Regions from separate parts of the Paenibacillus sp. GD4 genome, predicted to be linked through region 3. Evidence: riboswitches for the same ligand, from Rfam matches in the RefSeq annotation. Region 3 holds a riboswitch; each other region holds the start of a gene.
What was found. A riboswitch is a leader RNA that binds a small molecule or an ion and turns the genes downstream of it on or off. The one in region 3 is predicted to bind S-adenosylmethionine.
Positions count from the first base shown of each region.

Region 1: linked by a shared signal. The riboswitch ahead of RAC89_RS30930 (homoserine dehydrogenase) and the one ahead of RAC89_RS20840 (methionine ABC transporter ATP-binding protein) in region 3 are both predicted to bind S-adenosylmethionine.
Region 2: linked by a shared signal. The riboswitch ahead of metA (homoserine O-acetyltransferase MetA) and the one ahead of RAC89_RS20840 (methionine ABC transporter ATP-binding protein) in region 3 are both predicted to bind S-adenosylmethionine.

Region 1 covers NZ_JAVCYK010000002.1:1,868,018-1,872,393, reverse strand. The annotation lists gene RAC89_RS30940 (NAD-dependent epimerase/dehydratase family protein) at 146-1,111, opposite strand; gene RAC89_RS30935 (glycine C-acetyltransferase) at 1,125-2,315, opposite strand; SAM riboswitch class I at 2,542-2,647, shown strand; gene RAC89_RS30930 (homoserine dehydrogenase) at 2,709-3,725, shown strand; gene RAC89_RS30925 (helix-turn-helix domain-containing protein) at 3,758-4,318, shown strand.
Region 2 covers NZ_JAVCYK010000001.1:1,378,693-1,383,068, forward strand. The annotation lists gene RAC89_RS06595 (aminotransferase class I/II-fold pyridoxal phosphate-dependent enzyme) at 1-1,078, opposite strand, end outside; gene metA (homoserine O-acetyltransferase MetA) at 1,075-2,001, opposite strand; SAM riboswitch class I at 2,122-2,273, opposite strand; gene corA (magnesium/cobalt transporter CorA) at 2,732-3,667, shown strand; gene RAC89_RS06610 (hypothetical protein) at 3,700-4,074, opposite strand; gene RAC89_RS06615 (HRDC domain-containing protein) at 4,210-4,376, opposite strand, start outside.
Region 3 covers NZ_JAVCYK010000001.1:4,395,845-4,400,220, forward strand. The annotation lists gene RAC89_RS20830 (DNA-binding response regulator) at 1-362, opposite strand, end outside; gene RAC89_RS20835 (amino acid permease) at 669-2,069, shown strand; SAM riboswitch class I at 2,141-2,260, shown strand; gene RAC89_RS20840 (methionine ABC transporter ATP-binding protein) at 2,339-3,352, shown strand; gene RAC89_RS20845 (methionine ABC transporter permease) at 3,345-4,007, shown strand; gene RAC89_RS20850 (MetQ/NlpA family ABC transporter substrate-binding protein) at 4,058-4,376, shown strand, end outside.

The DNA.
Region 1 (4,376 bases), on a different contig from region 3:
AGCTCCTTCCGGTTCTTCGCAAGAAAACAAGCCCAAACGTTTTCCTGAATTCAGGATAGCAAACCAAAGAAGCTCTGTCAACGAAGAAAAGCACTCTATTGAAGGAGCTTCGAGTCCCTTTTCCTTATCAGCACAGTTGCACGAATCAGCTTATCATTTTGCTGCAGTTCAGCTTGGCTGCGAGCTTGATCATCATATCGTCGGTCATTCGTTCCAAGTCGTACTGCGGCCGGAAGCCCCATTCCTCCCTTGCGGCTGTCGGATCAATCGAATCCGGCCATCCTTCCGCAATCGCTTGGCGGACCGGGTCGATGGAATACTTGAGCTCAAATTGCGGCAGATGCCTTCGGATGCTTGCGGCTATGCGCTCCGGATCGACGCTCATGGCGGTTACATTAAAGGCATTGCGGTGTTTCAGCCGGGAGGCATCCGATTCCATCAATTGAATCACCGCGTCAATCGCGTCGGGCATATACATCATGTCCAGGAAGGTCCCTTGCTTCAAATAGGAGGTATAGCTTCCCGTTCGAACAGCATCCACATACATATCGACGGCATAATCCGTCGTACCGCCCCCGGGAGGCGTACAGTGAGAAATTAATCCCGGGAAGCGCAGCCCTCGCGTATCTACGCCGAATTTATGAAAGTAGTAGTCGCACAACAGCTCGCCGGACACTTTGTTGACCCCGTACATGGTCAAAGGCCTCTGTACCGTATCCTGAGGCGTGCCCTTTTTGGGGGCGCCCGCTCCGAATGCTCCAATAGAGCTAGGCGTAAAAAATTGACACCCGAGCTGTCGCGCCGCTTCGAGCGCATTAACCAATCCGCCCATATTCAAATTCCATGCGTATACAGGATTGATCTCCGCTGTTGCGGAAAGCAGTGCCGCAAGGTGAATGATCGTATCCGCATGGTGCTCCCTGGCCGCCTCCAGGATCAACGGCCCATTGCACACATCAAGGATGCGGAATGGGCCGGATAAGGCGGCCTCGCTCTGCCCCTCCCGGATGTCCGTCGCCAGAACGGAATCCTCTCCATAAATATCGCGCAGCCGTACCACCAGCTCCGAACCGATCTGGCCCAGGGCTCCGGTCACCATGATTCGCTTCATGGTAAGCACCTCCTTATATCAAGTCCAGCTCATGACCGACCTTCTCATAAACGGCAAGCGCCTGGTCGAGCATCTCTTTCGTATGCGCCGCCGTAGGCATGTTCCTGATACGCCCGGACCCCTTCGGCACGGTCGGAAAAACAATCGCTTTGGCATAAACGCCCTCTTCGTACAGCCTGGTACTGAATTGCTGCGTCGCTTCCTCATTTCCGAGAATACACGGCGTGATCGGGGTTTGTGTGTGCCCTATAGAGAAGCCGAGCTCTTTAAGACCGCGCTGCAGGTAGGCGGCATTCTCCCATAACCGGTCCTGGAGCTCCTTGCTGCCCTGTAAAATGTCTATCGCCGCGATACAAGCCGCAACGGAGCCCGGCGGCATCGCAGTAGAGAACAAAAACGGACGGCTGCGTACCTTTAACCATTCAATCAACTCGCGCGACCCGGCCACATACCCCCCTACGACACCGACCGCCTTCGATAACGTCCCGATCTGAATGTCAATTCGGGCGGATAAGCCGAAATGCTTTACTGTGCCCGCTCCACCGCCAAGCACCCCCGAACCGTGGGCGTCATCCACATAAGTAATGAGATCGAAAGCCTCGGCAATATCCACGATTTCAGGCAGCTTGGCGATATCTCCATCCATCGAGAAGACGCCGTCGGTAATCACCATGATGTTCTTGTATTTGCCGGACTCCCTGGCCTCCTTCGCTTTGGCACGCAAATCGTTCATATCCGAGTGTCGGTAACGAATAACGGCTGATTTGGTTAAACGGCAGCCATCGATAATGGACGCATGGTTCAGTTCATCCGATAATATCGCGTCATCCGCACCCATGACAGCAGAAATGGCAGCCATATTGCAGTTAAAACCCGACTGGAAGCTCAACGCCGCTTCGGTTTGCTTAAATGCCGCGAGCTTCTCATCAAGCTTGGCGTGAAGCTGTAAGGTACCGTTGATCGTCCGGACGGCACCGCTGCCTGCGCCAAACGCTTGCGTCGCTTCGATCGCCGCCGCGACCAAACGGGTGTCCGATGCCAGCCCCAAATAATTGTTGGAAGAAAGGTTGATCAAGCTGCGGCCGTTCATACGAATGATAGGGCCGTTCGCGCTTTCCAGAGGCTCAATCGTATTGAACAGTCCTTGGGCTTTTAGCTCGGCAAGCTGCTGCCGAAGATATAAGGCAAACGTTTGGCTCGTCATGAATATGACCTCCTTAGGGTGGGAGCTACACTACAAGAATGTATGTTATAGTGAAATAAATGTGCGTTTTAGTGTACTTATATGTTATATTATACACTCGTATGCTATAATGTAAATACATATTTTACCTAACTTATCCGCTAACGAACATTTATAAATTGACAATCCGGAAGAAGTCCAATACAATAAAAGTCAATAATTTCATATCCGGCTGTATAAACAGCTTTTCTTATTGCGAGAGGTGGAGGGACTGGCCCTATGAAACCCGGCAACCGGCCCATCAATGGGATAAGGTGCTAAATCCATCGGAACGAGGTTCCGAAAGATAAGAAGAGGACGATTCCGTTCTAACCTCTTCTTGGAAGAGGTTTTTTTATTTTAAGGGGGATGGCTATGGAGCAAACGAGAGATTCGATCGGAATCGCCTTACTCGGCTTAGGTACGGTAGGCAGCGGCGTGGTGAAAGCATTGACCGGCAATGCCGAGAGGCAAAAAGAAAGCTTCGGTGGAAAGATTGAGCTCTGCGGTGTCTTGGTTCAAGATCTGTCGAAGCCGAGAAGCGTGGACATTCATCCGGAGCTTTTATTCGATAACTACAAACAACTCTCTTCCCATCGTCGACTTCAAGTTGTTATAGAAGTGATGGGAGGCGTCGAGCCCGCCAAAACGTATATAGAAGAAGCACTCCGTTCCAAGAAACATGTGATTACGGCGAATAAGGAGCTTATGGCCAAACATGGCTCGGAATTGCTCCGGTTGGCCAAGGAGATGGGCGTTCATTTGCTGTATGAAGCCAGCGTCGGCGGAGGGATCCCGGTTCTCGGCGTGCTCTCCCAGTTTCTCCGTTATAATAAAATCGAACGTATCTCAGGGATATTGAACGGCACGACGAATTTCATTTTGACCAAAATGATGCTCGAATCGCTGGATTACGATACGGTGTTAGCCGAGGCACAAGCATTGGGCTTCGCCGAAGCGGATCCGACGTCGGATGTGGAGGGCTACGACAGCATGTATAAGCTGATCATCCTAGCTCGGCTAGCCTGGGGTGTGGATACAACGCCTGACAAGGTGGTTCGCCGGGGTATCACCCACTTGACCTCCAATGACATCGCCTATGCTAAAGAACAACATGCCCGCTGGAAATTAATCGCCTCCGCTGAGAAACTCGAGGACGGAACCGTGCATTTAACCGTCGAGCCAAGACTTATCCCGGAGGGACATCCGTTATACGGAGTGATGTATGAGTTCAATGCCGTGCATTTATCCGGCAACCTCGTGGGCGAGCTTACGTTCAGCGGACGCGGTGCCGGTGAAATGCCTACCTCCAGCGCAATCCTAGAGGATTTAGCCTACGCGATGAACCATTCCCCTGAGACGATCAACGCCGATCCGGTTAACATATCGTAAGCTTAAGTATGAATGAGTAAGGAGACTGTAACGTGGAAACAGATCAGATTCATAAGAAAATCGGCCGAAACCTGCTGAACATCCGCAAAGCGAGATCGCTCAGTCTGGATCAGGCAGCTGAATTAACCGGCGTTAGCAAAGCGATGTTAGGGCAAATCGAACGCGGTGATTCGAATCCGACCATTTCCATCCTATGGAAGATCGTTAACGGGCTTCGCATTTCATTTACTTCTCTGATTGAAGAGGAATCACCGGAAGTGAAGCTGATTCGTTACGGTGAGATGGAGCCTTTTCGAGAGGAAGAGGGGCTGTACCGCGCCTATCCGATCATCCCGTTCGATCAACAAAAAAAATTCGAGGTCTATATTGTTGAGATGGATCCCGACTGCTTGCATAACTCGGAACCCCATAACGAAGGGGTGGAAGAGTATATTGTGATCCTCCAGGGCCAGCTTCACGTTACCATTCAAGAGGAATCGTACCATCTGAATGCGGGTGACGCGCTTCATTTTGTAGCGGATAAGCCCCATGTTTACAGCAATACTTCCCGCCATAAGGCTGTTTATCAAACGATTATTTATTACCCGTCCTGAAGTCCGTGTAAGAGTCTGATTCGAATACTTCGCAGAAACCGGGGGTGCCCCTCAGCCA
Region 2 (4,376 bases), 3.0 Mb from region 3:
GCTTGTCGTCTACCCCGACCTTGCGGCGAATTTCCTCCGGAATGTCAGCGTGAGTCTGCACCGCCGGATACGTCATTAGCGACTCTACTCCGCCCAAGCTCTCAGCGAAGGCGATGAGCTTGATGTGCCTAAGGATCGGTTCGATGTACCGCGCATCCTTCATTTTGAAAGAGAAGATCCCGGTATTGCCGGAGGACTGCTTCTTCTGGATTTCATGACCCGGATGGGATTCCAACGCAGGATAATACACAGACTCTACCTGCGGGTGATTCTGCAGGAAGTTGGCGATCTTCGTTGCATTCTCCTGATGACGCTCCATACGAAGCGCCAGCGTCTTCATCCCGCGCATCAGCAGCCAGCTGTCCTGCGGTCCCAGAACGGCGCCGATCGAGTTGTGCAGGAAGGCCATTTGCTCGGAGAGCTCCTTACCCTTGGTCACGATAAGTCCGGCGAGCACGTCGTTATGTCCGCCCAAATACTTGGTCGCGCTATGGATGATGATGTCGGCCCCGAGCTCCAGAGGACGCTGAAAGAAAGGCGTCAGAAGCGTATTATCAACGATAGTAAGGATGTTTTTCTTCTTCGCCCATCCGCACACCAGCTCGAGATCGGTAACCATCATCAGCGGATTGGTCGGAGTCTCGATCAATACCGCCTTTGTATTCGGCTGCACGCCGGATTCAAGTGCATCCAAATCATTCGTATCCACGTAGGTTGCGGTCACGCCGAACCTGGACATGATTTTCTCAAGCAAACGGTAGGTACCGCCATAAAGGTCTAACGAAACGATCAAATGATCACCTTGGCTGAACAAGGCGAAAATCGTCTGTAATGCCGCCATGCCTGAGCTGCAGGCGAATCCGGCGTCGCCGGATTCCAGCTGAGCGATGGCGTCCTCAAGCACCTTGCGCGTCGGGCTTTTCGTACGGGCATAGTCGAAGCCCGTGCTCTGTCCGAGCTTCGGATGGCGGAATGCCGTCGCTTGGTAGACAGGAAAGCTGATCGCGCCTGTCACCGGCTCTTCTTGAGAGCCGATCTGTGCGAGACGGCTCTCGATTTTCCACTTCTCATGACTCATATAACGTACTCTCCTTTGTGAAGATCAAACGGCGTTTCCTGATACACATAATAATTCAGCCAGTTGGAGAACAACAGGTTCGCATGCGCCCGCCAAGTATTCAACGGCTGTCTCGAAGGATCGTCGTTCGGGTAATAATTTTGGGGGATATCAATCTGCATTCCTTTGTTCACATCGCGGTCATACTCATTCTTCAGTGTACACGCATCGTATTCAGAATGGCCGGTAATGAAGATCTGCTTCCCGTCCCGCGTCGCCGCAATATAAACGCCGGCTTCTTCGGATTCGGACAAAATCTCCAGCTCAGGGTGACGCTCGATATCCTCCCGCCGCACTTCCGTATGGCGTGACTGTGGAGCTAAGAACAACTCGTCGAAGCCGCGCAGCAGCTTCACATTAGGGCGGTTCACTGTATGAGGGAACACGCCGAACAGCTTCTTATCCAGCGCATACTTGGGAACATTGAAGTGGTGATACAAACCGGCCTGGGCCGCCCAGCAAATATGCAGCGTCGAGGTTACGTTCTCGCGGGACCATTCCATGATTTGCTGCAGCTCCTGCCAGTAGTACACGTCCTCGAAATCAAGCGTTTCTACCGGAGCCCCGGTAATAATCATCCCGTCCATCCGCTCGTGCTTGACATCCTCGAAGGTTTTGTAGAATTGAGCCAAATGCTCCTGCGACGTATTTTTCGAGGTGTGCGTTTTCGGGTGCAGGAGCACGAATTCGACCTGAAGGGGAGTATTGCCGATAAGTCTCAGCAGCTGAGTCTCGGTCGTTTCCTTCGTCGGCATCAAATTCAGGATCGCGATGCGCAGAGGACGAATGTCCTGATGAAAGGCCACGCTTTCATCCATCACGAAAATATTCTCATTAATCAGCACTTCTTTCGCCGGTAAAAAATCAGGAATCTTAATAGGCATTAGGCTCACTCCTTCGAATGTAGGATTGGGATTCGTCGTTTCCTGCGCCTGCCGCGGAGCACCAAAAAAGGCCGTCTTCGCGCGGGCGAGAAGAGGCCTTTGTATATATCACATCGTCCTCTCTCATCTCTCAGAAGCTTACATACCGCTTCCGCAAGATTTAGCACCGTGCAATTCTTTGCCTTTTCGTCGTGTCGTCGTCATCGTGCGCAAAGATATTGTCGGTTGCCGGGTATCATCGGGCTAGTCCCTCCACCTGCTCTTGATAAGAGTTTGAAACCGAATCTATTCAATTGTTTTGGGTTAATACTAATGTAATCGAAATTACGGTCTTCGTCAAGCATCGATATTGGGACGCCTACACCCCTTAGGCCCCCATAATGCGGCACCAAACGTCCTCAGCACTCATATACTAAGCAAAAGGCAAGGATTTCAACGCAACTCCTGCCGTTTTCTCCTTGAATTGTGAAAAATGAAGGTTTATACTAGACAAGTATCTTGGACAAATCGTGTAAAAGGGGTGCAGTATTTCGAATGGACGGAGACCCGAGGAGTAGTATCTCTGTTTGTAACAACCGCATACAATTCCGTCAAGGACGTTGCGGCCACTCGCGTTACGTTCGTTCGGCATCCGCTGACATGCTACGCCTGTAGTCCGCCAGTTTGCCGACAGCCGACCGCTGCTGCCTCGAAGCCTTGACGGAACACTTCGTACAAGGGGGAGAGCGCCATGAAAGCACGCTTGGTGCAGGACGGCATTTTTACACTGGTGGAGGATATCACTTTAACGATGGAGGCGCCCGAACGGGGATTTTATTGGATCGACGCCGATATCGAGGACCTTGAGCTGCTTCAGCCCTTATTCCACCTTCATGAGCTGGCTGTTGAGGATTGCTTATCCGAGGAGGAGCAGCGTCCGAAGATTGAGCTCTATGACACGCACTATTTTATCGTCATGAACAGCATCCGTTTTGACGACGAAGAGATTTTTCTTCGCGCCTTGAACATCTTTTTGGGGAAGCATTACATCATCACGGTTACGCGCCAGAAAATCAATGAGATCCGTGCGTTGAAGCCAATTCTGTGGGAAGAGGAAGTTACCTCGCCCGACCAATTTCTCTATCACCTGATGGATCTCGTTGTCGATAATTATACCAATGTCGGCGATCGGATCGAAGCGAAGATTGAGAAGCTGGAAGAGGATATTCTGATGCACACGAAGAAATCGCATCTGAACGAGATTATCGGATTGCGAAGTGAAATTTTGTGGTTAAAGAAGGTGCTGATTCCTCAGAAAGAGGTTATCGCCACGCTGAACCGCAAGGATTTGCGGCTGATCAGCGAGCCACTTCGCAAGTACTTCGGCGATATTTACGAGAATGCTGTAAAAATCTCGGAAACGTTCGATACGTTCCGCGATTTGATGGGCAACTTGCGAGAAGCTTACCAGTCCAGTATTGCGAGCCGCGCCAACGAAATTATGCGCGTATTTACGGCGCTGACGACGATCTTCATGCCGTTGACCTTCATCACTGGCATTTATGGAATGAACTTTGATTACATCCCCGGTCTCCATTCCGAGCTGGGCGGCTTATATGCCGTATGCTTTATGGTGGTTGTAGGACTGACCATGCTGTGGTATTTTCGCAAAAAGGATTGGCTGTAGAGCCGATCCTTTTTTCTTGTTGTTTGCTGCGGTTAACCGATACTGCGCTGATCCTCGATCCGGCGAACCCGATCGATGGTTGAATCAAGATCCGTTTCAAGCATCCGTATGCCCCGCTTAATATGCTTGACGTCGAGGGCCACTTCATCGATCTGAAGCTGCAAGCTGTGATGAACGCGGTCAAGCCGGTTTTCCAAGGAATCCATCCTGCTGTCCAATGAATCCATTCTACTATCCAATGAATCCATTCTGTTGTCCAATGAAGTGATTCTGCCTTCTAATGTATCGATTCTACCGTCCAGTCTGTTCTCCATTGTGTCAACTCGCGTGTATAATGCATCCAATTTGGCGTTCGTGATCTCCTGGTTTTTTAGCACGGCTTGCAGAATGGATTTGATTTCTTCCATGTTCTGTATCCTCCTTGGACTCTCTTAGCTTCATGATACTCCAGTACCTGCACGTCTTCAATAGATTTCCAGCTGTTTCACGGAAAAAGAGAGGGCTCCAGACAGAAGCCCCACCTTTCCTTTACATTATTGCTCTTACCCTGCCTCTCTTGCCGTAGTCGCAGCATTCGTCCTGCGGAATTTCAGCCTCAATAGCCGAAGCCATTCGTATACCCGATCTGCATCCTTAGCCGACAGCTCCTCCTGCTTGTACATCGCTTGCAATATTGGCTTCAGGTACCGATCCCCTTGCAGCTCGAAGG
Region 3 (4,376 bases):
TCATAGGAAAAGCGCAGAACCTTCCACTGGTCCAGAACCAAGTGATTTTGCCGAGTCAGCTGATCGGAAAATTGCCAACGTTTCAGATCGCGGCCATGCGGGCCGAATCCGTCGATTTCAATACAAACACGGTGGGTCCCGCGAAGGTACGCAAAGTCCAAGAACCTTACGCCGTCCTTGAAATCCCACACCTCATATTCCGGATGCAGGTCGTCCAAATGACCGACCGCGGGCCACCACACCTGCTCCAGAAACAACCGTTCTGCGTGACCGTGTCCTTCCCGCAGTCTCCGCAGCCGTTCCTTGGAGCAGCCTCGCTCATGACGAAGCATAAAATCCTTATACAAAGCTTCGAATACCAATAGCCTTCACTCCTCTGCCGGATATAAGCACAAAAAAACACCGTCCATCCCTAACTTGAGCGCAGGGAGGAACGGTGTATGCTTTACAACCGAAAAGTTATTTTACTTTTATAATACCGCATCGACGCTTCTTCATCAAACGGGACCTACCTTACCGCCTAAAGAATTCCATTGCCACAACCCGGCATTTTCTAGTAAACTAGTGGATGTTTTTTGGATTGATTCGTCCATAGGGAAGAAGGGGTAGTACAAGTGAGCAATAAACAAAATAAACAGCTTCAGCGCGGGCTGAAGGCAAGGCATCTGATGATGATCTCGATCGGGGGCTCCATCGGGACCGGCTTGTTCCTGGCCAGCGGCGGGGCCATTTCCACGGCAGGACCGGGCGGAGCGCTGCTGGCGTATGCGGCGATCGGCATCATGGTGTACTTCCTGATGACCAGCCTGGGAGAGATGGCCGCCTACATGCCGGTGTCCGGCTCTTTCAGTACTTATGCGGGACGTTTCGTCGACCCTGCGCTTGGCTATGCACTAGGCTGGAACTATTGGTTCAACTGGGCCGTAACGATCGCCGCCGAGCTTTCGGCTGCGGGACTCATCATGAAGTTCTGGTTTCCCGACACGCCGTCCTTGCCTTGGAGTGTGCTGTTCCTTGCTATCATGCTGCTGTTTAATTATTTATCGGTCAAAGGCTTCGGGGAAGCCGAATATTGGTTTGCCTTGATTAAAGTTGTTACCGTCGTTCTGTTTATCGGAGTCGGCTTGCTCATGATCTTCGGGATTCTGGGCGGACAACCGGTCGGTTTCACTCACTTTACAGAGGGCGACGCCCCGTTCCATGGAGGGTTTATGGCTATGCTGGGCGTGTTCATGGCGGCGGGCTTCTCGTTCCAAGGAACGGAGCTGCTGGGGGTTGCAGCAGGGGAGAGCGAGAACCCGAGGGTGAATATCCCGAAAGCAATCCGGCAAGTATTTTGGCGCATCCTCTTATTTTATATTTTGGCCATTTTCGTTATCGGGATGCTGATCTCCTATACGAATCCGGTGCTGATCAACGGAGACGTCGACAATATTGCGGTAAGCCCCTTCACCATCGTATTCGAAAATGCCGGCTTGGCCTTTGCCGCTTCCGTCATGAACGCGATCATTCTGACCTCGGTGCTATCCGCCGGAAACTCCGGAATGTATGCCTCGACCCGGATGCTTTGGGTCCTTGCTAAAGAGGGGAAGGCGCCGCAGTGGCTTGGTGCGCTGAATCGCCGCGGGGTTCCGGTAACCTCGCTGCTAGCCACAGCGGCCGTAGGGATGCTGGCATTTTTCACCTCCCTGTTCGGCGACGGGGTCGTCTACATCTGGCTGCTGAATTTGTCCGGCATGTGCGGATTTCTGGCGTGGCTCGGGATCGCGGTCAGTCATTATCGCTTTCGCAAAGCGTATCGGCTGCAAGGCTTTCGTATTAACGATCTGCCCTTCAAAGCGCGGTGGTATCCGTTTGGACCGATCTTTGCATTCGCGCTCTGCCTGTTTGTTATGATCGGGCAAGGCTACTCGGCCGTCACCGGCGATGCAATCGATTGGAAGGCGCTGCTCTCGTCCTACATCGGCTTGCCATTGTTTGCGGCATTCTACTTTGGCTACAAGCTCAAGCACAAGACGCGTCTGATCCCGCTCAAGGATTGTCAGCTGGTCGATCCTGAGAACAAATAGTGGTTGACAGTATCGCCAAATCGTAATAAACTTACTACTTGTTAATGACCTAAGGTAAAATAATAGCAAACTTCTTATCAAGAGAGGCGGAGGGAAAAGGCCCGATGAAGCCCGGCAACCGTTCCATGCGTAACTGCAGGGAAGTATGGTGCCAATTCCTCCAGAATCGGCGCGATTCTGGAAGATGAGAGGGACAAGAGCGATAAAGTCAGCCTCTGTACCTCTGTGTGCAGGGGCTTTTTTCATGCCTAACCAAGGGGGTGGATGAATTGATACAGCTTCATGAAGTTACCAAGGAGTATCTAGTAAAAGACAGAAAAATTACAGCCTTATCCCATATAAGCCTTACCATCAGCAAAGGCGAAATCTTCGGTGTCATTGGCCATTCCGGCGCTGGAAAAAGCACGCTGATCCGGACCATCAACCTGCTGGAACGGCCCAGCTCAGGGCAGGTCATCGTCGACGGCATCGACATTACGTCACTGAATGACCGCAAGCTTCAGGTAGAACGGCGTTCGATCGGCATGATCTTCCAGCACTTTAATTTGCTGTCCTCTGCTACCGTCGCGGATAATATCGCTTTTCCGCTTAAGCTGGCCAAGGCGGACAAGCCGTCGGTAGAGCGTCGGGTTCAAGAGCTGATCCGGCTCGTCGGCCTAAGCGGCCACGAGCACAAATATCCCGCCCAGCTGTCCGGAGGCCAGAAGCAGCGGGTCGGCATCGCCAGAGCGCTGGCGACGAATCCGAAGGTGCTGCTGTGCGACGAAGCGACGTCGGCGCTTGATCCGCAAACGACACAGTCGATTTTGACCCTGCTTATGGACATTAACCGGGAGCTGGGCATCACGATCGTCCTGATTACCCACGAAATGCAGGTCATCCGCTCGATCTGCGACCGGGTCGCTGTACTCGACGGAGGCAGGATTGTGGAGCTTGGCCCGGTTACGGATGTATTTCTGAAGCCGCAGCACCCCACTACGAAGCAGTTTGTAGCCGAGGCCTCCGAACCGCTTTCTGCAGAATGGCCGGGGCGCGCGTCGGGGAACACAACCCGCATCCTCATCACCTTCCTCGGTGAGATGACGTATGAGCCGGTGTTGTACGAAACGATGCGCGATACGAAGGTGCCCTTCGTCATTTTGCAAGGAACGGTATCGCGATTGAAGGATACGCCCTATGGCCAGCTGCTGCTGGAGCTTAGAGAGACCGGAGCCGAGGCGCAGCGAGCCATCGACCTGCTTCGTGAGCGCGGCCTGGATGTGGAGGTGTTGACGCATGGATAAGCTTATGGAGCTGGACTGGGCCGAGATCGGCTCGAATACGCTGGATACACTCTCCATGCTGGGGGCTTCCACCTTATTCACCGTACTCATCGGCTTGCCTCTCGGCATCGTGCTCTATCTGACGGGAAGAGGACAATTGCTGGAGCAGCCGCTGATCTACGCGGTCCTATCCTTTGTAGTGAACGTGCTCCGCTCTGTTCCGTTCATCATTCTGATGATACTGGTCATTCCGCTTACGCGGTTGATTGTCGGCACCTCGTTAGGGGTTCCCGGCTCCATCCCGCCGCTTGTCATCGCGGCAGCGCCCTTCTTCGCACGGCTTGTCGAGACAGCGCTGCGCGAGGTCGATCGCGGTGTTATCGAGGCGGCCCAAGCGATGGGAGCGACCCGCATGCAGCTGATCACGAAGGTGCTGCTGCCGGAATCCCGGCCGGGACTTATAGCGGCCATCACCATTACAGCCGTCACTTTGGTATCGTACACGGCGATGTCCGGAGTTATCGGCGGCGGCGGTCTGGGCGATTTGGCCATTCGCTACGGCTATCAGCGCTTCCAGACCACTGTGATGATTGTGACCGTGCTCATTTTGCTTGCGCTTGTTCAAGTCCTGCAAACGCTCGGCGACCGGCTCGTCCGGAAGTATCAGCGCAAGTAAGGCTTCATATAAATATTCACTGCATTTTTACTACAGGAGGAACCATTCACATGAAAAAAGTAGTCACAACAGCTTTATCCATCGTACTTGCCCTCTCTTTGTCCGCATGCGGAACCAAGCAGGAGGCTTCCTCCGGAAGCTCCAATGCAGCGGCTCCGGCTCCCGCAGCGAAAGAGGTTACCTTGAAGGTAGGCGCTACAGCCGTACCCCATGCGGAAATTTTGAAATTCGTGCAGCCTAAGCTGAAGGAGCAGGGCGTAAATCTGGAGATCAAGGAATTTACCGATTATGTCCAGCCGAACGTTCAAGTATTTGAGAAGCAGCTGGATGCTAACTTCTTCCAGCACATTCCGTACATGGAGCAGTTCA